3 regions of the Lysinibacillus sp. FSL L8-0312 genome follow, and region 2 is predicted to be linked to each of the others. Evidence: riboswitches for the same ligand, from Rfam matches in the RefSeq annotation. Region 2 holds a riboswitch; each other region holds the start of a gene.
What was found. Region 2 has a riboswitch for S-adenosylmethionine ahead of MHI22_RS11370 (methionine ABC transporter ATP-binding protein). Riboswitches for the same ligand answer to the same signal wherever they lie in the genome.
Positions count from the first base shown of each region.

Region 1 (10,809 bases), 1.5 Mb from region 2:
AGAGATGATAGAAGAGGCGGAGCTTGTTTACTTTTTGCAAGGTGCTCCCACATTTAAAGGATCAGAGCTGTTAAAAGAGCTAGGGTATTTTTATGTGAAGCAGGGCTTTGCAGTCGAATGGTTTAAGCATGCTTTATTAGAGGAAGTAGTTGAGGCCGTTTATGTAAAGGGCTGTAACAGACTTTTTGTATGGGCCTCTGAATGGAATATCGAGCCAACTTTACTCGGTACAAAGCATCGCGTCATGTCCTTTTATGATTGTTTAGAGGAAGTACAGCTTGAAAAGGTTGGGGAGCAGCTTGCTGAGGCGATGCAGGAGCGTGCAACTTGGCGTGAAAAATGTATTGCAAAGCTGGATCAGGCAATCAAGCTTCATGATGACTGGGAGATTATCACGCAAAGCTGTATGAACTGGCAGGCATTAAATGAACAAGTGGAAAATTTAAAGACAGAAGTGTTCCAGTCAATTGTTTTAAATAAAACGGGTATACGGACACATCGTTTACTTGGAACACTAACGCCTAGAGGTGCGGAAAATACCGTTGAAAGTATTACAAAAAGTATAACGACTCGCTTCATGATTAAAGGTAAGCCTGGTACAGGTAAGTCTTCATTAATGAAGGGTTTAGCGGATGAGGCAAATGCAAGAGGTCTTGATGCACAAATTATATGGTGTGGTTTAGATGCAGGTTCAGTGGATATGGTCATTATTCCAGAGCTTAATTTCTGTATCTTTGATAGCACAGAGCCCCATGTCTTTGATCCACAGGATGGTAGATTAGGGGACAAAATTTTTGATATTGGGCAACATTGTGCACTTTCAGAGGAGGCAGAAACAGCAATTGAGGCAGTTCGAGCACACTACAAAGAAGCTATCCAGGATGCAATGGGTCATTCGAAGCGTTATGCTGAAGCCGAATATACAATCCGCCGTCTAGTGGATAATTGTCTATCCGCATCCTTATGGCGTGAAAAAACAGCGCCATTATTCGAAAGATTAACAAAGTAATGTAGCTAATGGCTTGCATGTGCTAAACTAGGAGCTAGAACAGTTTTCCTAGGAAAGGATGATACGCTTGTCAAAAGTATTGAATGCATTTTTAGATGAAAACCTACAAGCCTTACATGAACAAGGCTTATACAATGAAATTGATCCAGTAGAGGGAGCTAATGGCCCGATTATTCAAGTCCGTGGCAAAAATCTTGTTAACTTATCCTCTAACAACTATCTTGGCTTAGCAACAAATGAAGAATTAAAGCGTATTGCCAAAGAGACAATTGATAAATACGGTGTTGGTGCAGGTGCTGTTCGTACAATCAACGGGACACTTGATTTGCACGTTAAATTAGAAGAAAAGCTTGCTGAATTTAAAGGAACAGAAGCGGCTATTTCTTATCAATCTGGCTTTAATTGTAATATGGCAGCCATTTCAGCTGTGATGGATAAAAATGATGCGATTCTATCTGATCAATTAAACCATGCCTCTATTATTGATGGTTGTCGTTTATCAAAGGCGAAAATCATTGCGTTTAATCACTCCGATATGGATGATCTACGTGCTAAGGCAAAAGCAGCTAAAGAATCAGGATTATACAATAAAATCATGGTCATAACAGATGGTGTATTCTCAATGGATGGTGATATTGCTAAATTACCTGAGATTGTGGAAATTGCTAAAGAGTTTGATTTAATTACGTATGTCGATGATGCACATGGTTCAGGTGTAACAGGTAAAGGCAAAGGAACTGTGAAGCATTTTGGATTAGAAAAAGAAATTGACTTCCAAATTGGTACACTATCAAAAGCTATTGGTGTTGTGGGTGGCTATGTAGCAGGTAAGAAAAATTTAATTGATTGGCTGAAAGTTCGCTCTCGTCCATTCCTATTCTCAACAGCTCTACCACCTGGTGATGTAGCAGCCATTACAGCAGCTGTACAAATGCTGATTGATTCAACAGAGCTGCACGATAAGCTTTGGGATAATGGCAACTATTTAAAAGCTGGACTGGAGAAGCTTGGCTTTAATATCGGTGCATCTGAAACACCGATTACGCCTTGTATCATTGGGGATGAAAAGCTGACACAGGAATTTTCAAAACGTCTTTTTGAAGAAGGCGTTTATGCAAAATCAATTGTTTTCCCAACTGTGCCAAAAGGTACAGGACGTGTTCGTAATATGCCAACAGCGGCACATACAAAAGAAATGCTGGATGATGCGATTGCGATTTACGAAAAAGTTGGTCGTGAATTAGGCGTTATTCAATAAGAAAAAGGCTTCCTCATGGATGGGGAAGCCTTTTTGTGTGATAGAAAGTTGAAAGTGGTGGATAAAAGTGAAAAAATAGTCGATAGCAGCTCATAACTGATCGATAGCCACCTGAAAGTAGTCGATAGCTTTATTTCGAACCTATAATTTTGGCTGTTCTTAATTGCTGAATGTCTTCAGCGGAGATATTCAAAGCCTGTAAAATCTCCTCATTATGTTGTCCTAAAGTAGGTGCTGCACTTGTTAGGTGACCTGGTGTTTGTGAGAACTTGGCTGGGAAGCCTAATGTACGCATCGGTCCTGCAGTTGGGTGCTCATAGGACAAGACCATGCCACGCTCTAGAATATGTGGATCATTTAATGTTTGATCGTAGGAATAGATTGGGCTAGAGGGTACGCCGTGTTCATCCAATAGCGCTAGCCAGTAAATAGCTTGATGCTTGATTAATTCGCTCTCAATTTCTGCCTCCAGTACTTTCACATGTTGGGCACGTGAATAGTTGGTAGCAAAGAGGGGATTGTCTAACCAATCAGGTCGGTTGATAACTTTTGTTGCAAAAATCTCCCATAGCTTTTGATTGCCAGCACCTATTAAAATATAGTCGTCCTGCGTTTTGAAACCTTGATAGGGTGCGGATACCCGATGTGCTGTTCCAGTCCGCTCCGGTAGTTCGCCATGTCCAAAGTAAGCAGCGGCCTCCCATACAGTCCATGCTAGACCTGATTCCACTAAGGAAACATCAATATATTGCCCCTCGCCACTACGCAGCTTATAAATATAGGCCATTAAAATAGATTGTAATGCTGTTTGAGCAGCAGCAATATCATTCACGGCAAAGCCGACTTTTACAGGTCGACCATCCGCTTCACCCGTCATATGCATTAAGCCATTCAGACCCTGTGCCATAATATCATAGCCACCCTTTTGACTATACGGACCCGTTTGTCCATAGCCTGAAATAGAGCAATAAATAAGACCAGGATTGATAGCTTTTAATGTGTCATAATCAATACCAAGCTTTTTTGTGACACCTGGTCGATAGTTTTCCACAAGGACATCAACAGATTGGATAAGTTCTTTAAATAAAGCTAATCCCTCTGGCGTTTTTAAATTAATACAAACCCCTTTCTTATTGCGATTGACCATCATATACATATGGCTTTCTTCATTTATAAAAGGACCCATTGTACGGGTATCGTCTCCATTTGGATACTTCTCAATTTTGATAACCTCTGCACCCATATCTGCTAAGACCATCGTGCAATAAGGACCAGCTAGTACTTGCGATAAATCAACAACTCTTAATCCTTGTAATGCTTGTTTCATCTAACCTCAGTCCCATCATGTTTGACTAATGTGATGTTGCGTAATCCTTTGACAGAGGTCGCACCTGCTAAAGCGATGGAAACCTTTAATTCATCATAAAGATTGGTCATCACCTTTTCGACGCCCTGTTGTCCTTCAAGGGCTAGCCCATAGACGAAAGGGCGTCCGATTGCAACGGCATCCGCTCCTAAAGCAAGTGCTTTTAAAGCATCCATGCCACGATAGACACCACTATCTAAAATAATAGGAATTTGTCCATTCACAACTTTCGCAATAGCAGGAAGTGCATCAAGTGAACCAATAACACCATCTAATTGACGGCCACCGTGGTTTGATACAATAATGCCATCAATACCATTGTCGATAGCTAGCTTCGCATCTTCAGGATGTAAAATTCCCTTCAATAGTATAGGAAGGTTTGTACGCTTTTTTAATTCTCGAACATGCGCCCAATTAAGTGTTGGGTGGAAGACATTTTGCAAGACACCTTGTACGTAGGACTCGAATGAATCATCAGGTAAAGTGGCTGTAAAAACGGGATCATTCATATAATTGCCTCGTGCATAGCCTAGCTTCAATGGTGAAAATTGATTGCGGACATCTTCTTCACGCCAACCAAGCATTACTGTATCGACAGTTAAGACAATCGCTTCAAATCCGGCTGCCTCCGCTCGTGCCACCATACTAAAAGCGATTTCTTCATTAGTAGACCAATATAATTGAAACCATTTTGTTGCAGAAGGAGCAGCTTGAGCAACTTCTTCAAGTGCATAAGTGGAAACGGTGCTTTGAATATAGGGCATGTTTAAATGCTCGGCAGCACGTACTACAGCAAGCTCACCTTCATCATGAACCATTCCGTTCATGCCGACGGGAGCAAAGAGCAATGGAGTTGGGTATGTTTTACCAAACAAATTAATCGATGTTTGAACATTTGAAACATCCTTTAAAAAGCGAGGAACTATAGAATACTTTTCGAAAGCTGCACGATTATTGCGCAGTGTTTGTTCACCACCAGCACCTGAACGGATATAGCCAAAAGGTCCAGCTTCGATTTTTTCCGCTACGGCCTTTTCTAAATCTGCAAAGCAAATGGGGAAGGGGGCTTGTGCAGTAATATTTTTTAAGAGTAGATCACCATCAGTTATGTTTGTCATCGTTACTACCTCACTTATTTATTGAAAATAGGCTTTCTTTTGTTTAAGAAGGCTTGAATACCTTCGTTATAATCATCTGAACTAAATGAATTAAGAACGATCTGTGCCAGCTCATCGCTTTCTTCGTTTTCACCATCTACAATTGCTTGGATCATTTTTTTGATGCCTGCGTTTGCAATGGATGATTTACTTAATAGATGTTCAGCAAAATGCAGCGTGGCACTTTCAATATCCTCTGGCTCATGTAAGGCTGTGATTAAACCGATGTTTTTTCCATCTTGTGCTGTAAAAATGTTGGCTGTGTATAAAATCTCTTTCGCCTTGGCAACACCAACAAGATTGATGAGACGCTTTGTACTTTCAAGATTATAGACAATACCAATATTCGCCGCTGTGATGCCAAGCTTACTCTTTGGTGTCGCTATTCTAAAATCACATGCGTTGGCTAGTTCTAAGCCACCACCAATGGCTAAACCCTGAATCATAGCAATTGTCGGGTGAGGAAATTTATAGAGGGTATCAATCGCCTTTAGAGCCAAATCATTATAGGCTTTGGCATTGTCCGCGGCATAACGAATATCTAAAAACTCGCTAATATCGGCACCAGATGAAAAGGCTACTTCATTAACGCCACGGACAATTAAGAGCTTAATAGAAGAATCTACACGTAACTGCTCAAGTTGCTCTACTATGTTCTGAAACATCGCCTTTGATAAGGAATTCCGTTTATCAGGTCGGTTTAACACTAACGTTGCAATATAACCATTTTTCTCTACATAAATTTCAGTTGTCATTGTCATTCTCCTCTTAATCCTTTTTCAATTTCGCAGCGAAGCGGTTGCCGATGGATTGAATGCTTTGCACAAGAATGATTAAGATAAAGACAGTTGCATACATAACATCGACCTCATAGCGTAAATGACCATAACGATAGGCGAGGTCACCCAAACCTCCAGCACCAACCATTCCTGCCATAGCCGTAGCACCGATTAAACCAATTGTGGCAATTGTTAAGCCTAAAATAATAGATGGACGAGCTTCACGTAATAGCACATGCCAAATAATATGGCGACGTTTAATACCCATGGCTGTGTAGGCTTCTACCACTCCCGAATCCACCTCTAATAGCGCAGATTCCATCAGTCGAGCAATATAAGGAGCTGTATAGACAACTAGCGGAACGATAACACCTTTAACCCCAATTGTTGTGCCGACGATCAGCTTAGTAAAAGGTAGAATGAAGAATAATAAAATGATGAATGGGACAGAACGTATAATATTGATGACTAAATTAAAAAATTGATATAAAAATTTATTGTCAAAGGATTGACCTGGTCGTGTTAATACGATTAATAGCCCCAATGGAATCCCAATGAGAATGGAAAACAATAAAGAAATTCCGACCATTTGAAATGTTTCGATAATTGATTTGCCAATTACATCTGACCAATCTGTAAAAAAGCTTTGAATACTACTCATTGAATTCGCCTCCTAATTCTTCCACCGCGACGCCATTTTCCGTAAAATATGTGAGTGCCTTTTGGACAATGTGAAGTTCTCCATGTAAATGCACCACAATGTTACCAACAATGCCGTTTTTTAATTCAATAATATTTGCCGTTAAAATATTTGGTTGTACATCATACACTTTCGTAACTTCTGCTAGTAATGGCTTACCAGTACTTTCACCTAGGAAGGTTAAACGAATGACACTGCCTGAAACATTTAACTGCTCGATCAGGGAAGGGGATAAATTACGTTGTGAAATCGTATTTAAAAACTTTCTCGTTGTAGGATGCTTCGGTTTAGCAAAAAGTTCAATAGCCGTACCAAATTCCACCACTTTTCCGGACTCAAGAACAGAAACCTCATCACATATTTTCTGAATGACATTCATCTCATGTGTAATCAGCAGGATCGTAATGCCTAATTCACGGTTAATTTTTAACAACAATTCAAGAATGGCTTCGGTTGTTTCAGGGTCGAGTGCACTTGTTGCTTCGTCACTAAGTAAAACCTCTGGCTCCTGTGCCAAGGCACGTGCAATAGCAACACGTTGCTTTTGCCCACCTGAAAGTTGGTTAGGGTAGCTGCCTAGTTTGTCTGTTAATCCAACAATTTCAGCATATTTAGTCACACGGTTTTTTACCTCTTTCTCGTTATAGCCAAGTAGCTTTAAAGGAACAGCAATATTATGGTAAACGGTTGCCGTTTTTAATAGATTAAAATGTTGGAAAATCATCCCGATTTTTTGGCGTGTTTGCCGTAATTCATGAAGAGAAAGGGCAGTAATGTCCACATTGTCGATTAACACTTTTCCAGCTGTAGGTCGCTCTAGTAGATTGACGCAACGAATGAGTGTACTTTTACCTGCACCACTATAGCCAATCACACCATGAATTTGTCCTTTTTTTACATGGAGATTGATTCCATCTACAGCCTTAATGATGTCTTTTTTCGTCTTATATTCTTTTGAGATATTTTGTAATTGAATCATCCGATTGATTGCTCCTTTCTCAAGCTCCTAAAAAGCAAGAATCTGCTCGTTTTCCATAGAGGAATTTCGGCAGATTCTTCAGCTACTAGAAGCTTCCTGAATGTATTACCAGCTAGGGATTACTGAACCTTTGAATTCTTCTTCAATGAATTGACGTACTTCATCAGATTGGTAAGCCTCAACGAACTTTTTAATTGTTGGGTCATTTTCATTTTCTGCACGTACCACAATATAGTTCACATATGGAGAGTCAGTAGATTCTAAAAGAATAGCGTCATCTTTAGGATTAATGCCAGCTTCCAATGCGAAGTTTGTATTAATAGCTGCTACATCTACTTCACTAAGCTGCTTAGGAATTTGAGCTGCCTCTAATTCGATGAATTTTAAATTCTTTTTGTTTTCTTCTACATCACGGATAGAGGCTGTTAAATCTGCCCCATCTTTTAATTTTATATAGCCTGCTTCTTGTAAAACAAAGAGGGCACGAGCACCATTTGTTGGATCATTTGGTAAACCAAACGTTGCACCATCTGGAATGTCCTCAAAGGATTTATATTTTTCAGAGTAAATACCCATTGGATTTAAAATCGTTTTGCCTACTGTTACTAAATCTGTATCATGATCTTTATTAAACGTATCGAGGAAAGGCTCGTGTTGATAGCTATTCGCATCAAGATCACCTTCAGATAAAGATGTATTAGGTAAAACATAATCAGAAAATGATTTAAGCTCTACTTCTAGCCCATTTTCTTTGGCTACTTTCGCTGCAACTTCTGCGATTTGTTCGTGTGGACCAGATGTGACACCTACGACGATTTTATTTTCATTAATTGCTTCAGCTTGACCTTTACTCTCTTCTTTAGAGCCACAACCTGCTAGAGCTGCTGCTAATGTAAGACTTGCTAAACCTACTAAAAATTTATTTTTCTTTTTCATGAAAACTACCTCCAAGATTGTTTTTATCGGTTTTTGAAAATAAAAAAACTCTCTTACAAACTAAGAGAGGCTCATGAAAAAATGTCCTCTCTTATCTATCAAACGATAATCGTTTGCAGGATTTAGCACCTTCCTTCTAAAAGGAGGTTGCCGAGCTTCATAGGGCCAGTCCCTCAGCTACTCTTGATAAGAGATTTATCATATTTTTTTGTAATTCCGATAGAACTAATATAATTTATAGGTTATAGTAAGTCAATAAATATTTTTTAAATTTTTTATATTATTATAATATTTCGTCATGAAAGAGGGATAGCAATGTCTGTAAGAGTTAATTATGGTATAGGTTCATTTGGCAAGGTTGTGAGTGCTCGATTGCTAATGGGTACAGACATTATTGAAGGAATGGAGGCACTTTGTGAGGAGAACCATATTGAGTCAGCAACAATTGTTAGCTGTATAGGTAGCCTTCAAAAGAGTAGCTTTGTTTATTTAGTACCTGATGAAACATCTCAGATTAACGTAAGTTTTAGCGATGTCATAAAAAAAGAGGGGCCACTCGAATTGATCCAAGGCTCTGGCGTAGTATGTAAGCGTGATGGGGGATATGAAACACATTTCCATGGTTCTATGAGTGATCAATGGGGCGTCGTGTCAGGGGGGCATTTAATGAAGAGCGGGAACCCTGTTATTACGGCTGACATAGTGCTAGCTGAGGTTCAAGGCATCCAGCACTTTCGAAAATTTGATGAAGAAACAGGCCATGTTCAATTTTATCCATTAGAACACGGTTTACAGCAGCCAAGGAAAATTGAAAAATAGCGAAAATGATACTAACTTTTTCTTTTCACTGAGTTGCATGTTCCTTCCTGAATTAAAAAATGTTAGACCGAGCTTATAATCGGTCTAACATTTTTACTTTTGTCCCAGCCTCATTGCATGGTTAAGGGTTGAATAATTGTAATTGTTCGATTCTATGGATTGCTTCACGTAAGCGTTCCTCGCTAACAAGTAAACCAACACGGATATAGCCTTCGCCATATTGGCCGAAGCCATTGCCTGCTGCTACAGCGATATCAGCCTTTTCCAATAATAAATCGGCAAACTGCTCGCTAGTATAGCCGAATGGTACAGGGAGCCATGCGAAGAAGGAGCCTTTTGGAGCCGTTACATGCCAACCAATTCTTTGAGCTTCTTCAATGAGTACATTGCGGCGACCTTCATAGGTAGCTCGCAGTTCATCCACACATTCTTGGGAAACTGTAAGTGCCGCTGCTGCTGCTTGTTGAATAGCAGGGAATTGACTACAAAACAGATGATCCTGAATTAGATTAATGGCAGCAATAATGTCGGCATTACCGACAGCGAAGCCTATACGCCAGCCTGCCATATTATAAGTTTTGGAGAGTGTGTACATTTCAATTCCTACTTCTTTTGCACCCTCAGCTTGTAGGAAGCTAATAGGTTTATTACCGTCAAATCCTATTGCCCCATAAGCAAAATCATGTGATACGATAATATTGTGTTCCTTCGCAAAGCGAACGGTCTCTTCAAAAAATGCAAGTGTTGCTGTACCACCTGTAGGGTTGTTCGGGTAATTTAGGTAAAGTAGCTTCGCCTTCTCTTTCACTTCATCAGGTAATGCATGATAATTAGGTAAGAAATCATTTGCAGCTAAAAGTGGCATCACTTCAAAATGGACATCACCTAATACGACACCTGATAAGTAATCTGGATAGCCAGGGTCTGGTAAGAGCATTGTATCACCTGGATTTAATACGGCTAAAGGTAGCTCAACGAGTCCAATTTTTGTCCCGCCAAGAATCGCTACCTCTGTGTCAGGATTTAGATTCACATTATATTCACGTTTATAATAGTCGGCAGCTGCTTGGCGTAATTCAGCGATACCGCGAAATGGTGAATATTTGTGATTTTGTGGATTTTCAGCCGCCTCCTGTAATGCTTGAATGATATGAGGGGGCGTTGGTTGATCGGGATTTCCTTGACCAAGATTAATGACATCGCGACCTTCTTCTAAGGCATTATTTACTTTTTGAACTAACGCTGCAAAAAATTGAGTGGGTAGTTGCTGTAGTTTTTTAGAGAATTCCATGCATGATCACCCTTTTCAGAATATAATAATTATTATTGAAGAATATGAAGCAAATAGTATTACTTTTTTTGTTAATTGTCTAGAGGAGGAATGGCTATGAAAATCGGTTGTATTCAATTAAATGTTGGCTTTGGCAAAGTAGAAGAAAATTTTGCACGAGCTGAGGACAAGATTCGAGAAGTGGCAAAAAAAGGAGCAGAAATTATTGTGCTGCCTGAAATGTGGAATACAGGCTATGCGTTAGAGAAGCTGCCTGAACTAGCGGATGTCGATGGTGAACGTACGAAATCCTTCTTGGCTGAATTAGCACAGGAACTTGGTGTACATATTGTAGGTGGTTCTGTTTCAACGAAGAAAGGCGACAAATTTTATAATACGATGTATACATTTGATCGCAATGGAGAACTTGTAGGGGAATATAGCAAAGCACATCTTTTCCGTTTAATGGATGAGCATCTCTACTTAGAAGCAGGGGATGAAATGAATCGATTTGCTCTAGGAGATATTGAAGCTGC
Region 1 covers NZ_JBBOOV010000001.1:3,723,997-3,734,805, forward strand. Annotated here, with positions in the region: gene MHI22_RS18785 (nucleotide kinase) at 1-1,009, shown strand, start outside; gene MHI22_RS18790 (glycine C-acetyltransferase) at 1,068-2,267, shown strand; gene MHI22_RS18795 (CaiB/BaiF CoA transferase family protein) at 2,398-3,594, opposite strand; gene MHI22_RS18800 (alpha-hydroxy acid oxidase) at 3,591-4,751, opposite strand; gene MHI22_RS18805 (enoyl-CoA hydratase/isomerase family protein) at 4,766-5,545, opposite strand; gene MHI22_RS18810 (methionine ABC transporter permease) at 5,559-6,230, opposite strand; gene MHI22_RS18815 (methionine ABC transporter ATP-binding protein) at 6,223-7,248, opposite strand; gene MHI22_RS18820 (MetQ/NlpA family ABC transporter substrate-binding protein) at 7,354-8,184, opposite strand; SAM riboswitch class I at 8,273-8,377, opposite strand; gene MHI22_RS18825 (PPC domain-containing DNA-binding protein) at 8,500-9,003, shown strand; gene MHI22_RS18830 (pyridoxal phosphate-dependent aminotransferase) at 9,125-10,294, opposite strand; gene MHI22_RS18835 (carbon-nitrogen family hydrolase) at 10,391-10,809, shown strand, end outside.
Region 1: linked by a shared signal. The riboswitch ahead of MHI22_RS18820 (MetQ/NlpA family ABC transporter substrate-binding protein) and the one ahead of MHI22_RS11370 (methionine ABC transporter ATP-binding protein) in region 2 are both predicted to bind S-adenosylmethionine.

Region 2 (10,809 bases):
ATTTCTCCATCTCAGCCACTCTTGGGCTTGAAACAGGACAAACATTGGTATGAATGACTGTTTCATAAAAGATCTTTGATACTTCTAAGCATGCTGCAGTTATTCCACCAACCACTTTAGGCGTATTTGATACGGAAAAGTTGATATTTCCTGGATCCACACGTTCTGGTGAATAGGCTAAAAATAAATTTTGACCAATCACAAAACCATAGTTTTCTAAAATAGGCTGGACAATTTCTTCTGTTGTCCCAGGATACGTTGTGCTTTCAAGAATAACTAACCCATTCGTCTTGATATATTGTCCGATGGTATGTGTTGCTTCTTTTATATATGAAATATCGGGAGTTCCTTCTGCAGTAGTAGGTGTAGGCACACAAATCATAACGACATCCACTTGTGAAAGCTTAGAAAAATCATTCGTTGGCTCAAATTGATTACTCTTTAGCATTTGCTGTATATTTTCTTTAGGTAGATCAGCGATATAACTATGACCATTTTGTAACTGCATGATTTTATCTTGGTTTTTATCAAAGCCTATTACCTGAAACCCACTTTGAACCATTTCCACTGCAAATGGTAACCCTACATAGCCAAGCCCAATAACCCCAATTGTAGCTTTTTTTGTGTGGATTTTTTTTGATAAAGCTTTGCTTAATGATGTCGTTTCAATTGTCATAAAAAATTACTCCTTTATCTAATCTAGTAGTCCATTGTCATCGTTCTTTTCGTTACAGCTTCGTTTGACCATAGTTATTCATGGCAAGCATTCTGCAAAGTAATTTATCACTTCTCATCATCGTACTGTACAGACTCCTTTCATCGCTACATACTTACGTATGATTTTTCTAGTCAAAATAGATTAAAAAAATAAATTTAACTCAAAAAAACTTCATCAACATTTATATAGTACTAATTATAACTAAACAATTTCTAAACAATTATAAAATATACTCATAAACACCTACATTTTATGTAATTTAATAATATTTGTGCAATAATGTTCATCCTATTTAACAAATAATTTCAGAATTACTTTCTAACTCTAAAAAAATCAACACTAAATTATATTAATTATTGGTAAATCAACATTTTTTAATAATTGCAATAAAAATAACCCCCTCAAGTATCATTAATGAGCAATACTTGAGGGGGCTAATAAAAAAGTAAGTGAGTTAGATCACTCACTTACCCTTTGAATTATTGTACTGGTACTACTGCACCTTTCCATTCTTCTAAAATGAAGTCTTGGATTTCTTTAGAAGTTAATACTTCTAATAATTTTTTAATTTCTGGTCTTGTTTCGTCGCCTGCACGTACTGCGATGATATTCACATATGGAGATTCTTTGTCTTCAAGAGAAATAGCATCTTCGATTGGATTTAAACCATTATCGATCGCAAAGTTAGAGTTGATAAGTACTGCATCGCCCTCATCATTTTCATACATTTGTACAAGCATTTCTGGTGCAGTATTCGCATCGAATTTAAAGTTTTTAGGATTTTCTTCAATATCCTTTATTTCTGCTGCCGTTTTATCAATACCTTCTTTTAATTTAATTAAGCCTTTAGCTTCCAGTAATGATAGCATACGACCGTGGTCTGATACTGAGTTAGAAAGTAAGATTGTTGCGCCTTCAGGCAGATCTTCTAAAGTTTTATATTTTTTTGAGTAAATACCGATTGGTTCAATATGAACGCCACCAGCATTCACGAAATCATAGCCATTATCTTTAATTTGTAACTCCAAGTATGGAATATGTTGGAAGTAGTTTGCATCAAGTGTTTTTGAATCTAGATCTTGGTTTGGAAGAACATAATCTGTATAAGTTTCAATTTCAAGGTCGATGCCTTCTTTAGCTAAAATTGGTTTTGCTTTATCTAGGATGACTGCGTGTGGTGTATTAGAAGCACCTACTTTTAATGTTACATTGTCTTTACTATCTGTTTGATCAGATGCTGAATTGGCATCTTCTTTTTTATCTGTACCACAAGCTGCTAATGCTAGTACAAGTATAGATAAAAATAATCCTGCTAATAACTTTTTCATTTATGACACTCCCTTTTATTTGTTTCAAATATGTTAGCGGTTAGAACCGGATTAACCTCTTTTAGTCTTACTAACGTTTATCGATCTTCACCGTTATGAGATCACCAATCCATTGAATGATAAATACAACTACTAAGATCAAAATAGTTGCCATTAATGTCACATCTTGGCGATTTCGTTGGAAGCCGTCTAGGAAAGCTAAGTTACCAAGACCACCTGCACCGATAATCCCTGCCATTGCAGTATAACCAACGAGGGCAACAGCCGTTACAGTAATTCCTGAAATTAGTGCTGGTAAAGATTCAGGGATCAGTACTTTCCAAATAATTGTGGATGTTTTTGCCCCCATTGAACGGGCTGCTTCAATGACACCTTTATCTATTTCACGTAACGCAATCAATACCATACGAGCGTAGAACGGGGCTGCACCAATAATTAGAGCAGGTAATGCCGCATTTGCTCCCCGAATCGTACCAAGTAAGAATTTCGTAAATGGAATTAATAAAATAATTAACACGATAAATGGGATGGAGCGGAAAATATTAACGATTGAACCCGTTAAAAAGTTAACCATTTTATTAGCCCATAGCTGATTAGGGCTTGTTAAAAATAGAACGATCCCAATGACTAACCCAAGAATAAATGTGACAACTGTAGAAATTGCCGTCATGTACAATGTTTCATACATAGCTTGCCACATATTTTCCCAGTCTACGTTTGGAAAAAGATTAGTTAGCATTTGCGATCACCTCCGTTTGTACTTCGACTGTATTTAAATAACGAAGGGCTTCAGCCACATTTGTTTTCGAGCCATCAATTTGCACAATCAGTGTACCGTATGCACCGTTTTTCGTTTGCGAAATATTACCATGAACAATGCTTACTTCTACATCAAATTGTTTCACAAGATGTGAGATAACCGGCTGCTCGGTCTTTTCACCAACAAAAATCAGTTTGACAAGTTGTCCAGTTGGATAATTTGTTTTGATTTGTGCCACCGTATCCTGTGTTTCCTTTGTATCCGTAATCTGAGATACGAATTTTTTAGTAATAGCCGCTTGTGGTGCTTGGAAAACTTGCAATACCTCACCACGTTCCACTATTTCGCCTGCCTCCATGACCGCTACACGATGACAAATTTTGCGGATGACATGCATTTCATGGGTAATCAAAACGATTGTTAAGCCTAAACGTTCATTGATATCAACGAGTAAATCAAGAATGGCATCCGTCGTTTCAGGATCGAGTGCGGAAGTCGCCTCATCACATAGTAAAACCTCTGGATTATTCGCTAGTGCACGGGCAATCCCTACACGCTGCTTTTGTCCACCAGAAAGCTGGGATGGATATGCCCTGTCACGTCCCTCTAGACCAACAAGTGCAATTAATTCCTTTACTCGTGCTTCACGTTGAGCCTTTGAAACACCTGCTATTTCTAGAGGAAATGCAATATTTTCGGCAACTGTTCTAGACCAAAGTAAATTGAAATGTTGGAAAATCATACTTACCTTTTGTCTAGCTGCTCTAAGCTTTTGCCCTTTAATCGATGAAAATTCTTGACTGTTCACCGTTACTGTTCCTGTTGTCGGTTTCTCTAAACCGTTTAATAAACGAATCATGGTACTCTTACCAGCGCCACTATAGCCGATAATGCCAAAAATTTCACCTTTATTGATGGTAAGGTTGACGTCTTTGACTGCCGTTAATTCGCCATTTGCTGTTTTGTACTTCTTCGTAATATTTTGAAGCTGGATCATAGCGAATACTCCTTTTCTCATATAGAAAACCCCTTCACTCACAGACAAGTAGAAGGGGTCACGTATAATAACGTTAAACCGTTCTCTCATCTTTCAAAGAAAAATCTTTGAGTGATTTGGCACCTTTTCACTTTGTGATGGTTGCCGGGCTTCATAGGGCACTTCCCTCCGCCACTCTTTATAAGAGTTCGATATATTTAATGTTTTAGTAATATATTTGATACTTTACCACGCTAGTAAAGTTCAGTCAATTGATTTTTTTAACAATTCGTATAAAAATGGTACGGATTGAAAAGCATAAATCTTATCTGTCACTTTTCCGCCATCACTAACAAGTAAACACGGAACACTTTCAATTTGATGCTCAACAGCAACATGCTCTAAAAAATTTATATTCGCTTTACCTATTGGTAGCTGTGGCAGTAATTGTTCAATAATGGCCATCATTTTAGATGCCACTGCACACGTTCCACACATCGGTGTATATAAATAAAATGCAGCTTTCTGTCCCGACTGTTTAGCCGTTTCCCACTGCTCTTTTGACCATTCTTCCATTTCCTCACTCAACCTTACAAAATATATTCATTATGGATTGAAAAATGTGCACGCAGTAATATCATCGCTAACACTTTTCTTGGTGTCGTCTCTACTTCCTTATAGGTTGGCATTGTACGTAAATGCTCTGCCTCTGGATAATGTCTGTCCATTAATGCACGCAGCTTATCGCCTGAAGTATCTGCATCAAAAAAAGTAAATAGCTCACAGCTCTCATAGGGATCGAGCAGCTCTTCTAATTGATGCACACCAATTGTACCATTCGTACATAGTATTGTAACATTCTCATTTAAAATTGGCTCAATTTGTAGCTTATCTGAGCGTCCTTCTACTATTAAGCATTTTCCCTCGAACATTACGCCACCTCCATTTAGACATCCCCATTATAAGTCATTATATAACAAAAAACGCCGGTAGTTTCCGACGTTTTTCGATTATAGCTTGTCTTATTCAGCGATCATTTCTTCGTATTGCTCTGCTGTCATTAGTTTTTCAACTTCTGATGCATCAGCAGGCTCCACAACGATCATCCATGCTTTTTCATATGGTGATTCATTAACGAATTCTGGGCTATCTTCTAAATCTGCATTTACTTCAACTACAGTACCTGAGATTGGTGCATACAATTCAGAAACAGTTTTAACTGATTCTACGCTACCGAATGGATCATCTGTTTTGATTTCGTCGCCAACTTGTGGAAGCTCAACGAAAACGATATCTCCTAATTCAGATTGTGCGAAGTGAGTAATACCAATACGTACTTTTCCATCTTCTGTTTTTACCCATTCATGTTCTTCAGAATAACGTAAGTCTTTAGGTGTGCTCATGCAAAAAACCCCTCCATAAATATGTAATATATTCACTTTCAGTGTGCCATACTTCTCCTATAAAAACAAGATTCAATTACGTGCGAGCTTAATTGCAGTCCACAATTTTTTCAAGTTACTTGAAATACATCTCTGTTAAAAATTTGTGACATCTGCCGGTGACTTTATCTCGGTTAGAAGAGTCGTTCGATCCTGTTTAAATACGGCTATTTCCAAGTTTGCTCAAAATCTGATTCTTTAAACCCTAGCGTTACTTTTTGGCCATCCGTTACGATTGGACGTTTGATTAACATCCCATCAGAAGCAAGTAGCTCCAGCTGCTCATCTTCAGTCATTTCCGCTAGCTTGTCCTTTAAACCAAGCTCACGATATTTCATACCCGATGTATTAAAAAATTTCTTCAAAGGCAGTCCACTGGCTTGCCAAATGGCTTTTATTTCATCCTTTGTTGGCGATTGCTCTACAATGTGTACCTCTTCATAGGAAACCTCATGATCATTTAACCACTTTTGTGCTTTTTTACATGTCGTACATTTCGGATAATGGATAAATTGAATCGTCATTAAAATGCTCCTCTACTGTCTTTTTCTGTAGTATACCATCATAATTGTTTCGAATGGTGGAACTTCTCTCATTTTCGTAAGCCTATCCATCCGTTTTGCTGTTCTATTCATCACTTTCTCCATTTTATCCGTCAATCTAGCTGTTCTATCCGTCAGTTTCACGCTTCTATCCATCTCTCATAAAAAAACCTAGCTATCCTCTTACAGATAGCTAAGTGAAAGTGTATGCTATTAAACAATATATTTTTCAGCTTCGATTAGTTTAACAGAAGCTTCACGTTTCTTCGCAATTAAGTTATAAGGATTATTGCGTGTTAATTTACGAAGTGCAGATAATGTCATACGTGCTGCATCGCCATCTGCTGAAGCAAGAATTGTGTCTTTTGCTTCCTTTTCGATTTCTGTGAATGCTTCTTGGCAGAAGATTTGCGTGTATAGCAATTTCTGCTGTGCTTTTTCAGCGCCATCACGAGCAATTGCCTTTTCTGTACGTAAGACAGCTGACTCCATTGCAAATAATTGGTTAGCGATATTGGCAATATTCACTAATACCTCTTGCTCCTGATCAAGCTTCGCACCAAAGCGTTGTGCTGCTAAGCCTGCAGCTAATACAGCAATCTTCTTAGCATTTTTCACTAAATATTTTTCTTGTGCTAGTGGCTCTGTACCGATGTCTTCTGGCATTAACATTAGCAGCTCTTGCTGTAAATTTTGAGCAACTTGTAATAAAGGAAGTTCGCCTTTTAGCGCCTTTTTCATAAATGTGCCAGGGACAATCATGCGGTTAATTTCATTTGTACCTTCAAAAATTCGATTAATACGAGAATCACGGTAAATACGCTCTACCTCATATTCAGCCATAAAGCCATAACCGCCATGTAATTGTACGGCTTCATCTGCAATATAATCTAATGTTTCCGACCCAAATACTTTCGCAATAGAGCATTCAATTGCATACTCAGCAATAGCACCTGCAATTACTTTTCCTTGCTTTTGCTCTTCAAGGCTTAACTGGCTTAAACGATCCTCAAATAGACCAACAGTACGATAGTTTAATGATTCGGACGCGTACAATTGAGAAGCCATTGTTGACAATTTCTCTTTTGTTAGATTGAAATCAGAAAGCTTTGTTTTAAATTGCTGACGTTGGTTTGTATACTGGATAGCTAACTCCAATGCACGTTTAGAGCCACCAATTGTGCCCACACCAAGCTTATAACGACCAATATTTAAAATGTTGAAGGCAATGACATGCCCACGACCAATTTCACCTAATAGATTTTCTACAGGTACTTCCGCATCTTCTAATACTAATGTACGAGTTGACGATGATTTAATCCCCATTTTCTTCTCTTCCGGGCCTACTGAAACGCCATTGTAGGCACGTTCTACGATAAAGGCAGAGAATTTATCACCATCAATTTTTGCATAAACAACAAATACGTCAGCAAAGCCTGCATTTGTAATCCATTGCTTCTCACCATTTAAAATATAATGTGTGCCTGCCTCATTTAATTTCGCAGTCGTTTTTGCCCCTAGAGCATCTGAACCTGAGCCTGGCTCTGTTAATGCATATGCTGCGATTAATTCACCTGAAGCAAGCTTAGGTAAATATTTTTTCTTTTGATCTTCATTACCAAATAGAACGATTGGTAGTGAACCAATCCCAACATGTGCACCATGTGTGATGGAAAAACCACCTGCAACAGACATTTTCTCAGCAATTAAAGCTGAAGAAACTTTGTCTAGTCCAAGCCCTTCATATTCTTCTGGCACATCTGCTCCAAGCAAACCTAATTCGCCTGCACTTTTTAGGAGACGCACTGAATGCTCAAATTCATGGTGCTCTAAATTTTCAACTACTGGTAAAACTTCATTTGCTACATATTCCTCTGTTGTTTTAGCAATCATCTTATGCTCGTCAGTGAAATCTTCTGGTGTAAATACACGATTTAATTCCACATCTTCAATTAGAAATCCGCCGCCTTTAATGAAATCAGTTGTTTTTTCAGTCATGATAAATTCCTCCCAATATATCTATTTTGATTGTTTAATCCCCAAATGAACATGTATAGAAAAGCTTGATGTGAACATGTTCGGAGGCAACCGTAAACCGTACACCTCAAGCTGATCTAGAAAATTTTATAAAATTTCAAATACACCAGCAGCACCCATGCCGCCGCCAATACACATTGTCACCACGCCATATTTCTTCCCTTGACGCTTCAATTCATGAATAAGCTTTAACGTTAAAATAGCTCCTGTAGCACCTAGAGGGTGACCTAATGCAATTGCTCCACCATTGACATTGACTTTTTCTTGGTCGATGCCTAAATGACGTACTACCTGTAATGATTGAGAAGCAAATGCTTCATTGATTTCCCATAAATCAATGTCATCTATGGATAAACCTGCAATTTCTAACGCTTTAGGTACTGCCACAATCGGACCAATTCCCATTACTTCAGGAGGCACACCACCAACTGCAAAGCCTAGGAATTTTGCCATTGGTGTCAGTCCTTGCTGTTCGGCCTCCTCACGATCCATCACTAGTACAGTTGCTGCACCATCAGAAGTTTGAGAGGCATTACCAGCCGTTACACTGCCCTTTACATGGAAAGCTGGACGCAATTTTGCTAAGCCTTCAACTGATGTACCTGGTCGTACACCTTCATCCATACTAAATGTAAATTTTTTTACTTGTGGTTTATTGTGATCGTCTACGTAATGCTGTTCCACTTCGATTGGTACAATTTCATCATTGAATTTGCCTTCTTTAATCGCCTTTTCAGCAAGAACATGCGAGCGAACTGCAAAAGCATCTTGATCTTCACGACTAACATTGTACTGGCGAGCCACTTCCTCAGCCGTATGTCCCATACCCATATAATATTGCGGAGCCGTTTCAGCTAATGTCGGATTTAAGCGTGGTGTATTCCCCACCATCGGCACCATACTCATAGACTCGACACCGCCAGCTAGAATCACCTTTGAATGACCTAGCATAATTCGCTCTGCTGCATACGCAATTGCCTGTAAACCTGATGAACAAAATCTATTAATCGTTAGCGCAGGAGTTGTATCTGGTAATCCTGCTAGTGCCCCAATACTACGTGCTACATTCATCCCTTGCTCTGCTTCAGGCATCGCACAGCCTAAAATTAAATCATCAATCGGTCCTTCATAGCCCGCTCTTTTCAATGTTTCTTTGACTACAACAGCACCAAAATCATCTGGTCTTACTGTTGCTAAAGAACCTTTTTTTGCTTTTCCAATTGGAGTTCGTGCTCCTGCTACAATAACGGCTTCACGCATCGTATTAATCCCCCTTTGTTTCATATGCAAGATTGATCTATTTTGTCAATTAGTTACGAAGTGGTTTACCTTTTAACAGCATGTGTTGCATTCTTTGCTGAGAAAGTGGATCAGCAACAAGGCTAAGGAAAGCCTCACGCTCTAAGTTCAATAGATACTGTTCGTCAACTAATGTACCGTACGGAACCTTACCACCCGCAATGACATAAGCTAATTTTTTAGCAATTTTTAAATCATGTTCGCTAATAAAGCCTGACTCAAACATGCCTTGCGCACCGATGAGTAATGTTCCGTAGCCTGATGCACCGACCACTGGCACTTTTGTTGGTACAGGTGGTTGATAGCCCGCTTCGTAAAGCGCTAATGCAGCTTGCTTCGCATCATATAATTGATGGTCTGGGTTAACAGAAATACCATCTGCAAAGTTTAAGAAGTTATTTTCACGTGCTTCCTCACCAGAAGTTGAAACCTTCGCCATTGCAATTGTTTCAAATACTTTATTAGCAATATGTTGATAGTCTACATCTACGCCGTTCGGTAAGCCCTTTAGGAATTTTTGATAAAGCGCTTTATTACCACCGCCGCCTGGAATTAAACCAACGCCAACTTCCACTAAGCCCATATACGTTTCCATCGTTGCTTGAATATGTGCAGCTGGTAAGCAAACCTCTGCTCCTCCACCCAATGTCATGGCAAAAGGTGCTGCCACAACAGGCTTACGTGAATATTTGATTTTTTGCATAGCATCTTGGAATGCCTTAATCACGAAATCTAGCTCAAAAATATTATCATCCTGTGCTTCTACTAAAATCATCCCTAGATTTGCACCTACACAGAAGTTTTTCCCTTGATTGCCGATTACTAAGCCCTTATAGTTAGCCTCTACTTCATCAACCGCAAAGTTAATCATTTGGATAATATCTAAACCGATTGCGTTCGATTGTGAATGGAACTCAAGCAGTGCAACTCCATCACCTAAATCTATTAAACTAGCACCTGTGTTTGATTTAATAACGCCATGCTTTTTCTTATAGCGCTTTAAGTTAATCTCTTTTTCATTGACTGGAACTTTCACATATTGCGAACCATCATAGTAAGCTAAATCGCCATCTAATTCAGAATAAAATGTCTCAAAGCCATTCGCTAACATCTCTTTGACAAATGCAGGGACTTCTCGACCTTCAGCCTCCATTTTTGCTACAGATTCTTGTACACCAATAGCATCCCAAATTTCAAATGGTCCTTGTTGCCAGCCGAAGCCCCATTTCATAGCATTATCAATGGCTACAACATCATCTGCAATTTCACCGTGTAGCTGTGCTGAGTAAATTAATGTTGGAGCAAAGATCCCCCACAATAACTCACCTGTACGATCCTTTGCATAGGTTAATGCCTTCACTTTATTAGCTAACCCACGTGTTTGTTTCGCCATTTCAATAGAAGCTGTTTTTAACTTTTTCGCTGGACTATACGATAATGTTGTTGGATCAATCTCAAGTATCTCTTTTCCTTGTTTTAAGAAGAAACCTTGACCCGATTTTGCACCTAACCAGCCGTTTTCAACCATTTTTTGTAAAAACTCGGGTACTGCAAATACTTGCTGTTCCTCACCTGTTGTTTGGTCGTAAACATTTTTTGCTACATGAATAAATGTATCTAAACCAACAACGTCTAGTGTACGGAAAGTTGCAGATTTTGGACGACCAATAAGTGGACCTGTTACAGAGTCTACTTCACCAACTGAAT
Region 2 covers NZ_JBBOOV010000001.1:2,243,373-2,254,181, forward strand. Annotated here, with positions in the region: gene MHI22_RS11355 (nucleotide sugar dehydrogenase) at 1-676, opposite strand, end outside; gene MHI22_RS11360 (MetQ/NlpA family ABC transporter substrate-binding protein) at 1,198-2,046, opposite strand; gene MHI22_RS11365 (methionine ABC transporter permease) at 2,117-2,785, opposite strand; gene MHI22_RS11370 (methionine ABC transporter ATP-binding protein) at 2,775-3,803, opposite strand; SAM riboswitch class I at 3,887-3,990, opposite strand; gene MHI22_RS11375 (thioredoxin family protein) at 4,047-4,358, opposite strand; gene MHI22_RS11380 (TOPRIM domain-containing protein) at 4,373-4,714, opposite strand; gene gcvH (glycine cleavage system protein GcvH) at 4,805-5,185, opposite strand; gene MHI22_RS11390 (arsenate reductase family protein) at 5,392-5,748, opposite strand; gene MHI22_RS11395 (hypothetical protein) at 5,761-5,922, opposite strand; gene MHI22_RS11400 (acyl-CoA dehydrogenase family protein) at 5,980-7,764, opposite strand; gene MHI22_RS11405 (acetyl-CoA C-acetyltransferase) at 7,891-9,063, opposite strand; gene MHI22_RS11410 (3-hydroxyacyl-CoA dehydrogenase/enoyl-CoA hydratase family protein) at 9,113-10,809, opposite strand, start outside.

Region 3 (10,809 bases), 390 kb from region 2:
TTTTCGTTTTGTAGCATTGTTCCCATTGCGCCATCAAGAATTAAAATACGTTTCTCTAGTTGCTTTTCAATCAAGTGCTTAGCCATGTATACTTACCCCTTTTTTCTGTTCATCCAATTGCTCAATATATTTCATCAACTCTAATGTCACATCATAACGTAAAAATGGAGTGATAAGGTAAATGCCATTGAAATACTGTGCAGCCACCTCAACTAATTCCTTCGCAATGGCAATCCCCTCAAATGTTGCACGTTCTTTATCTTCACCACAGGCCTTCATTCTTGCTAAGGCATCTTCAGATAATTTTATGCCTGGCACCTCATGATGTAAGAATTCAGCACTTTTATAACTTGTAACGGGCATAATACCAATATAAATAGGTGCTTGCAAATGCTTGGTTGCCTCATAAATTTCCACAATTTTTTCCTTCGTATATACTGGCTGTGAAATAAAGTAGTCTGCTCCATACTCAATTTTCTTCTCTAAGCGTGCCACAGCACGATCTAATACACGGACATTTGGATTAAATGCAGCAGCTACTGAAAAATTTGCTTTTTTACGAAGTGGTTTACCTGAGAAGGAAATGCCTTGATTTAACTGCTTAATTAATTGGATCAGCTCCATTGATGAGACATCATAAACACTTGTGGCACCTGGGAAGTCCCCAACTTTTGTTGGATCACCAGTAACAGCTAACACATCATGAATTCCTAATGCATTTAACCCCATTAAATGTGATTGCAGACCGATTAAATTACGATCTCGGCATGTAATATGTGTTAGAGGACGTACACCATTAGTACTCTTCAACAATGCACCCATAGCAATATTGCTAATACGTGGAGAAGCCAGAGAATTGTCTGCCATCATGACGACATCTGCTCCTGCATCATACAATTGTTTTGCCCCTTCCAGAAAACCATCAATTTCCAGATGTCTAGGTGTATCTAGCTCTACAATGACAGAGCGTTCGCGCTTTACTTTTTCATGAAGAGGTTCATACTTCGTTGGCTCTGCTTCACGAACAATTTGAATCTTCTCGGGTTTGGCATACTTTTCATGAACTGGTGATAACTCTTCTAAATACTTCTTCGCTGCTGCTATATGCTTCGGTGTCGTACCACAACAGCCCCCAATTAAGCGTACCCCTTGATCACGTAATTCTACAGCCGCTCGACCAAAATATTCAGCTTCTGACTCATAAACGACACGTCCATCTTCTAAGTCAAGGAGTGAAGCATTCGGATAAGCCGACATAAATGCCTTATCAGGAAGTTCTACACCTTCAAACGCCTGAATAGTATGGTGTGGACCTAGACGACAATTGACACCCACAATATCCGCACCAAGTTTTTCTAGCTCATGCAGGGCGTTATTTAAAGACATACCGTTTTGTAAAACACCAGGTTCGTGCATGGAAACTTGCGCAATAATCGGTAATTTTGTCTTTGTCCGTAGCATCTTTAAGGTAGCTGTTAATTCTTCAAAATCATAATAGGTTTCGAGTAAAAGGCCGTCTGGATTCCCAGCAAGTAAAACACTCGCTTGCTCCTCAATAGTTGCTAAGATTTCATCTAACGTTGCATCACTTTTACGAATACCACGAATACCACCAATTGTCCCTAAGACAAACTGACCTCCATCTGCCGCAGCTCGCTTTGCGATTGTAATCGCTGCTTCATTAAATTGTTGGACACGCGATTCTAATCCATAGCGAGCTAATTTAATGGCATTTGCACCATACGTATTCGTTTGGATGATATCAGCACCAGCTGCAATATATTCTCTATGAATCTTTTCAATTAACTCAGGTTTCTGTACATTCATTTCCTCATGACAATACTCCAAACCATAGCCATAAAGTACTGTGCCTATTGCGCCATCTGCCGTCAATACATGCGTTTTTAACCTTTCAAGCAATCTCATTAAACTAGCCTCTCTTCCTATATCTCTGTATAATAAAAAGCCTTCTTTTATAAAAAAAAGAAGGCTTTAATGACTCATCATTGTTTTTTCCTTCTCATCTTCGACTCAATGGTCTTCTGGATTTAGCACCTGACAAAAAAGTTGGTTGCTGAAGCTTCAATGGGCCAGTCCCTCTGCTTCTCTTGATAAGAATGTAGTATGAATTTTTTAAATAATTAAAAGAATCATATCGTTTACTGACGAATGAGTCAAGACTATTTCACATAACAAAGATATTTTTCACTTAAAAGCTTAGAAATTGGCTAGTTCCTTTGCAAGCTCCTCACCGATTTTTTTCCCATTTTGAATACAAGCACCAATCCCTACCCCAAAGTATGAACAACCTGCGATGGATAGATTAGGATAGTTTTCTTGTAATTCTTGAACTAAACCTTGTAATGCTTCACGGTGAGCTAGATCATATTTTGGCATTTGATCAATCCATTTTGTGACATTAATAACTGTTGGCTGTTCCTCTATTCCTAGGCTCTTGCGCACATCCTCTAAAGCAACCGCTGCTAATTCTTCGTCAGACATGGCACGGAGTTGCTCATATGCTGGATTGATGCTTTTATAAAAGAGTCGCACAAGTAATTTATGATCTCTTGATGTATGCCTCCATTTACGACTTGTCCAAGTTGCAGCATTACATGTAACGTCAGAATTATGTGAGACAATATAGCCCGTTCCATCTGCTGGCAATCTAGAGTCTGGTACATCAAAACCTAAATAGATCGTAATTGCTGAAGCTGTCGTAAATTGGTCAAAATAACGGTTTAATGATTCATCCTGTAGTAGGCCTTGAACAGCCTCATTCGGCAGTGCTAAAACGACATAATCTGTCTCGATGCTTTCACCATTAGCTAAGGCAATTGAATAGTGGTTTTCTTGCTTTTGAACATTGACAGTTGCGACACCCTTGATGATCTCTACATCAGTTAATGTTTGTTCGAGACGATCAATTAGAGAAGATAAACCGTTTTTGAACGATATAAACTTTTTATTGGCTGCTTTAGCAAATTGCTCACGATTCGCATCAAAGCCTTTTATGATACTTCCATACTCGTTCTTATAGTCAATCAAGTACGGTAAAGTAGAGGCAATCGAAAGCTGGTGTAAATCCCCTGAATAAACACCTGCAAGAACGGGTGCAATTTGATTTTTCACAAGCTCTTCCCCTAAATAATAGGTTAAAAACTCTCCAATTGAACTTTCCTTTGTGAAGTCTTTGTTTGGTAAAGTCAAATCTTTTAATGCATCTTGTTTACCTTGCTCTGTAATCAATGTGCTTTGCTCCAAGGATGCCAAACTCATTGGTATTCCAAAAGTAGAATCTGCCGGAATGGCATGTAATTCATTATTCGTATAAATATAGGAAATACCTGTTTCGTTGTAAACTAGATTCTCCTCAAAATCAAGCTCCTGTACAAGCTCCATAACACCTTTATGACGAGCTACAATCGAGTCAGCACCTGTTTCCATAATAAAACCTTGCTCATGTGTTGAATATAATTTGCCCCCTAAATATGTATTTTTTTCTACAAGCACTAGACGCACATCTACATTATTTTCCTTCACTTGACGTTGTAAATAATGCATTGTGCATAATCCTGTAATACCGCCACCTAATACAACAACTGTTTTCATAGTAACCGCCCCTATTTTTAGTTCTTCCTACAGTATAAACTTATTTTCATTGAAAATTACGTTAAACCCTTTACAAATTTAGCAAAAATAGAGCTACCTCATCTGTGAGATAGCTCTAGCTTAATCATATGGAATTTCCATTTCAAGATTTACAAAAATACACATATTTATAGGTACTATAGTGTTTAATATGTCTAAAAAATACGGAAACATAAACGTTAATTTAGTAGTCTATCCTTTTAGATTTTGGGAAAAGCTTGCTAAGTTTTCTGCTGAATTCGTTACTTCTGTAAATGATGTCCCTAACTCGTTTAATATCCCGACGATTGCTTGTATTTTCGTTGCCATACAGTCGTTTTGATCCTTTGCTTCTGTCATGGCTCCCAATATGCTTGTAAATTGACCTTCAGTTTGTAACATGTTTTCCTCACCTGACGCCACTTCATCTTGAATATTTGCCAGAGAATGCTCTAATTTCTCTGTCCGTTCACTCGTTTTTTTCAATAACAATGCCACCGAAGTAACCGAATCCTTCGTTTGAATAGATAATTTACGCACCTCATCAGCCACTACACTAAAGCCTTTGCCCGCTTCTCCAGCACGCGCCGCTTCAATTGCAGCATTCAATGCCAACAGATTGGTTTGATTAGCAATATTAGTAACAACATTCATGATTGTCTCCATTTCCCTAGACATATCCGATAATTGTTCAATATTTTCTTCTATATCATGAAGTGAATGAATAATATTAAGCATATTTTGTGATTGATTTTTTAAACGTTCACGACCTTCAAGTGCTTGATTTTCAGCCAGTGTTGAGACATCAAGTGATTTTTTAGCCAATTGTTTAATTTCGTCAGATTGCTTGCTTAAGCAGCAAAATGAATTATTTGTTTCCTGAGAAATTGTGGCAAGTGCTTCGGAAGAATCAACAATTTGTCGTTCAATAGCTTCTTTCTCATGCATCATTTTTTCTTTCATTTGTTCTACAGTGTTTTCAAAAGCCTCCAAAACCAGCTGCTGCTCGAAATTACAAATTTTCGATATGGCCCTGATCGTATTAAATTGATCTTGGGGGTGCTCTATATTTTTTTCGACTAAATCAATAAATGATATGGATAAATCTTGGAATGCGCAAATATACCATTGGGTTCTAAGCCCAATATGAACATGTACCTTTGCAATTTTTACTCGTCTTTGGTAATACACCTCATCAATGGTTCCGTTAAACATTTCAATAATATGCTGCCGTAGTGTTACTTTAAGTCTGTCTACAGAACTATGATGACTTATAATATCTACCAAATGATGCTCTGTTCCTATCATGTTGTAAAAACGGTTTACGATGTGATCTACATTGTCCATAACATATGGCTGGAAAGCTTTTAAATATTGTAAGTCTTGCTTCGTTAGATTCAGCATTTCAATTTGTTTCACCATTGATTGGCGAGTAGACAAATCCATTTTTACTGTATATTGCTGTAAATCCAATACCTTCGTCTTTCTCTGTTTTTGAAAAATCACACATCTTCCCTCTTTCATTCCGTTTACTTTCAGCAGGCTGAGAAACACCAAATCCCTTTTTTAACATATTGATTGATACAAGAAAAAATACCGATAAAAACAGATTAGCTATTATGCTATGGGCTAATACTCTTTCTGTCTGGCACACTTCCTCCAAAAGCATGTCGAGTACCTCTTTGTACAATCACATAAAAAATATTCCCGCTCAGCAAGCAGACCTAGTCAGTACATGACTAACAGTAGACTTATTTACGTATGCTTTATTTCAAAATCACTCATTTACATTAATCATTTTATAAATTGCTGTCAATCTTATCGATTCCGTTTTTTTACATATACCACACCAAAAGTCCCTATCTTAAAATTAATGGTAATGCATAAGAAAAAAGCTACCACAATATTATTTGGTAGCTTTTTTACCCGTTTTCTTGTTTATTATGCCTATTTTTTTTATTTTTCTTATCCTTTTTTATTAATCTTCTTTAAATATCACTATATCAATATTTTTTACCCTCTCCACAAGAGAATCTATATACCTAAAAACACAGCCCGTTTTAAATCAAAAGTTTTATAAATGTATGGCAAATAAATAATTCAAATAAACTATATTTTTTCACACAAAATTTACAATCCTTTAAGTTCCTGTAATATTTTAGAAGCTTCTGCAACACCAGCATCTGCTGCGAGGCCATACCACTTGATGGCTTCTTTCAGATTTCTAGCAATTCCTTCACCTTTATTGTAAATATGCCCTAGTTGTAGCTTAGCATCCGCGTCTCCTTGAATTGCAGCCTGTTTAAACCAATGAATACCTTTTTCGATATTGCGTATACCAGTTAGTCCATTACTCCATATATAGCCCAAATCATAAAAGGCATCTACATGATATTGTTCAGCCGCTCTTTCATACCAAAAGAGGCCGCGGTTTACCTCCTTTGTTTGACCCAAGCGTCCCTCTAAATATATTCCACCAAGCCGATATTGCGCTTCGACATAACCTAGCTCTGCTGATTTTTTGTAGGCATTAAAGGCTGCTTCTACATCTGCTTCGACACCCAGTCCCTGCTCGTATATAATTCCTAACGTAAACATCGCCTCTGCCACATTTTTTTCAGCAGCATAATCAAACCATTGTTTTGCTAATATAAAATCTTGCGGTACGCCTTCCCCATTGAAATACATATCCGCTAAATTATTGGCGGCATCCGCATGCCCCTGTAAAGCTGCTTTTTCATAGTATGAAAAAGCAAGGGAATCATTTTCTTCCACACCAATCCCCTCAAAGTAAAAATTCCCTAGTACGTATTGAGCATCTGCATGATTCTGAAGCGCTGCTAATTCAAACCATTTCAATGATTTTTCAGGTTGAAAATGTTCACCTTCTCTAGCGTTGTAGTATTCTCCCAATTGATATTGTGCATCTGCGTCTTGTTCTTCAACTGCTTCTTTATATAAATCAATAATGACTTCATGATCTAAATCCTCTTCATCTAAAATAGGGAGCTGTTCATCTTGATGACGGAAGTACCACTCCACAATATCAAGTACATCATCAACTACTGCTATACGGCTTGCTAGCTTTTCTAACGAAGAAATTTGCCAAACAAGGATATAGATAGATTCGGGAATGGCATCACGCAAGACATCGTCATATTCCGCTAACAATGTTAAAACATTCTCCTGTATGGACTGAGATTGTTCTGAATGGATAATTTGTAAATGCCGTTGTTGCTGTTCTTTCAATAGCCCTCGCACTATTTGATACAATATTTTTTGCAAGGCTGTTAGGGTAACTTCCGTGAATGTAAGTAATTTTATATTTTGAGCAAACCATGTATTTTCTGACTGTGTCAGATTTTGTAGGGAATCAATTCTTTCTTTATTTCGCTTGGCTAACATTTGCTCGTACATTATTTTCCTCCCTTGCACACTATGTAAAAAAACTGCCTTGCCACTATTATATGGAAGACAGTTGAAATTTGGTTACACATATGCTCTCAATAATAAGCCAACGAATAGCGTAATGATTAAAAAGACTGTAATATGGGCCCATTTATACATATCTAATAAGCCTATAAATTCTCGTGTAAATGCATTGGGAACATAGTAAAAGGCTGTCTTTGAGCCAATTCCTTCTGCATCTAGCTTTGCTTTCTTAGCATAAATACTTGCACGAAATACATGGAAATTATTGGTCACAAATAGCGAACGATATTTTTCTCCCTGCGCATGATGGTCCATTATTTTTTTGGAAAAGACCATATTTTGTTCTGTATTGGTCGATTGATCTTCGAGCAATATCTTGTCAGTGGGAAGATGATGTACATCTATTAAGTATTGTTTCATGGCATATGCCTCGGTTAGCTTTTCGTCATTGCCTTGACCACCAGAGACAATAACAAAAGCTCTCTCCCCATACTTTTTATACTGCTTTACTGCCTCATCTAAACGACTTGCTAAAAGTGGGGGCACTTTATCCCCAATTAACCCTGAGCCCAATACAATAATATAATTTGGTTCATAGCGTATGGGTGTAAAATGATACAGTATTGCATAGGCAAGGACACTTGTGTATAAAAACATTGTATAGCCAAAAACCAAAAACGCATAGAAGAAAAGAATATGCCAAAGTATATTTTCTATTTGGATAAAAATGACGAAAACATACCATATCATCATAATAACAAAACTTAGTCCGAGAATGGCTAACATTAAATTACGTACTTTACGCCCTTCCTTCTCTAATAATACTTTACTATTGAAAAACATTGCGATTGATAAAATAAACATAATGCTTGGAAAGCTTCCCAATATAATAAATATCCCCATTTCTGAAATAATCCCCTGATCATTTGGCAGCAATAATGGATAGTGCATAATGAACGCTCTTATCATATATATCCCTATTAAACCTAGTGCTACCGCATTGAGAAAGCGCCTTTTTTCTGTTAAGTACAACACGAGAAATAATGTGGTGAAAAGTGTTAAAGTTAGTAGCATCGTTTCACTCCTTTCTATTGCAGAATTTTCACAATCATGGCATTTGTCACTACTTGTTCAAATTTGATGATATAGCTCAATTATTGAAGGCGTTTGTTTTATTTTTTAATATAGTTCATGTAATATTACTATATAAGAACTAGTTTATGACCAAATTCAAAATTATATTGGAGGAATGTAAGTAATGAAAAAAATTCTTGCCGCTCTTTTTGCAGCGACACTGATATTTTCGACTGTTGGTGCAACATTATTCATTTCGGATACGCCAACGGCAGAAGCTAAATCCTATAAATCAGGTAAAAAAGGCTTCACTAACAACAACAACAACAATAATAGCTCGAATATCCAAAAATCTAAGGATACTTCTAAAGATCAAAATAATGCAACAACAAATAAAAACAACTCATCCTCTACTAATAAAGTAGATACTACTAAAAAAGGTGGCTTTTTCTCTGGCGGTCTAATGAAAGGCTTAATGCTTGGTGGTCTAGCTGGTTTATTATTCGGCAGTCTATTTAGTGGCATGGGGATTCTTGGCAATATTTTAGGTCTACTCATTAATGTAGCTGCAATTGCCGTTATCGTGATGCTTGTGGTTAAGATTATGAATATGTTTAAAGAGAAGAAGCGCAAAGAGGAAGCACAATGGCACAAATAATCAACGAACAAGATATTATTAATGCTATTTGTTTATCTCAAGCTTATTATAAAAACATTCGTCCCGAGGCAGTTCTTGTCGAATTGACTTACGAAGATGACGCTGGCTTTGGTGCAGAGGTTGAAGTAAACGGTCAAATCGAAGTGCTTAATACAGCAGCTATGATTGGTGCATTACGTGTTTGGATTAAAGATGTTCTACATAGTGACCCATTCTCAACTGGGATTGAGCTTGTTTTAGACGACGAGGAAGGCATTATTGCCAAACTATCATAAAAAAAGCAGTACAATGAATTGTTCAAAAATTCATCGTACTGCTTTTTACTTTTTCAAACGTTTCTTCATCTCTTCTTTTTCTTCCTCATTCAGAGAAAAATCTACGATAGAACGCCCTAGCATTAGCAACATAATAAACATTACTCCCGTACCAACTATTAAATAAATCATTGTAAATACTTTAGAATAAGTCGTTGTTGGATATAACCCTGTTTCTACGCCTGTTGGTATCAAACTCACTACAGCAAAATACATAGCATCTAACCAGTACCATCCTTCAGTTCCCTTGTAAAACAGTGTTCCTGATAAAATGATTAAAAACAATGTAGTAAATAATGAGATAAATTGAGGACGTTTAAATGACTTCCACAACCCTTTTACTAATCTTTTCGCAGATAATATAAATGACAGCATCCCCATTCTCCTCTTTAAATACGTTCTACAACATAGTTAGACTATACTTCGTTTTTATTAAAAACGTCAAAAGGTAGAGGTGATGTCCCCCTACCTTTTCAGCATTATTTAATGAATATTTGACTAAGGTTTGTAAATATTTTAGCGGCTTGACCTCTTGTTGTGACAGCTTCTGGTGAGAATTCCCCTTCATTTCCTGTCACAATCCCCAACTCATACAACATGGTAATGGCACGTTTTGTTTCTGCATTATAAGAGGTTACATCTGTAAATGGCACATCGCCCTTTGCACTATATGGTTGATTAAATTGCTGTTCATAGGCACGACTTATCATTAATGCTAGTTGAGCACGTGTAACAAACTGTCCAGGGTTAAATTTCCCATCCGTTCCTTTAATAAGCCCATGAACATATGCTGCTGCAATTTCTGATTGTGTTACTGCGTCATAATTTGCAATGTCAGTAAATGGTGCCTTCTCATCTGTAGATAACTCTAAACTTCTCACAAGAATAGCAGCGGCCTGCGCACGCGTTACACTACTATCAGGTCTAAATGTCCCATCCGTATAACCATTCATTAGCCCAGCATCCGCAGCTTTTTGAATGTATTCTTTCGCCCAGTGCTGTGCTGTATCTGTAAAGCTTACTGTTCCCTTTGTAGTGAAAGTAATCGTTGGATTTTGAATACTTTCATTACGAGCTGCATCGATTGCTTTGATGGAAACATTGTAGGTTGTATTTTCTGTTAAATCTTCAAGTGTAAATGTTGTCGTATCTGCATCCAATGTTGAGATTAATTTTCCATTCACATAGACATTGTAATTTGCCACACCTACATTATCTGTCGCGTCCTGCCATTTAACCTCTACAGTTGTACGATCTTTCACATCTACTTGAATAGCCTTCGTTATATCCCATAACGAGCTAGTTTTAATGATTGGTAAAAATGCTTCATTTGCGACTGCTAAATAACCAGCTTCACTTAAATGAATGTTATCAGGGTTTGGTAAATAGCTTGCAACATCCTTTGCAACAACATCGTATGTCGGCACAAAAATGGCGCCTGCTTTTTCAGCGGTTGTTTTAATTGTTGAATTCACTGTAGCCAATAACAGTTTAAATTGATTTTGTAGATTCTCACTATAGTATGGGAAAGAATTATAATAGCCCATCACATATATTTCTGCTTGTGGATTTATCTTTTTGATTTCAGATAGGATTGTAGCAATATTCGATACAGCTTCTTTAGTAGCTTTAACAAGGGCCATCGTATCAATTCCCGTTGTTTGGGACTCTTTTAATAATGGTAATAAATCATTTGCTCCA
Region 3 covers NZ_JBBOOV010000001.1:2,628,980-2,639,788, forward strand. Annotated here, with positions in the region: gene metH (methionine synthase) at 1-86, opposite strand, end outside; gene MHI22_RS13290 (bifunctional homocysteine S-methyltransferase/methylenetetrahydrofolate reductase) at 79-1,926, opposite strand; SAM riboswitch class I at 2,018-2,118, opposite strand; gene MHI22_RS13295 (protoporphyrinogen oxidase) at 2,218-3,612, opposite strand; gene MHI22_RS13300 (globin-coupled sensor protein) at 3,844-5,136, opposite strand; gene MHI22_RS13305 (SEL1-like repeat protein) at 5,761-7,047, opposite strand; gene MHI22_RS13310 (YdcF family protein) at 7,120-8,136, opposite strand; gene MHI22_RS13315 (hypothetical protein) at 8,321-8,794, shown strand; gene MHI22_RS13320 (DUF2653 family protein) at 8,782-9,069, shown strand; gene MHI22_RS13325 (ion channel) at 9,115-9,483, opposite strand; gene MHI22_RS13330 (S-layer homology domain-containing protein) at 9,588-10,809, opposite strand, start outside.
Region 3: linked by a shared signal. The riboswitch ahead of MHI22_RS13290 (bifunctional homocysteine S-methyltransferase/methylenetetrahydrofolate reductase) and the one ahead of MHI22_RS11370 (methionine ABC transporter ATP-binding protein) in region 2 are both predicted to bind S-adenosylmethionine.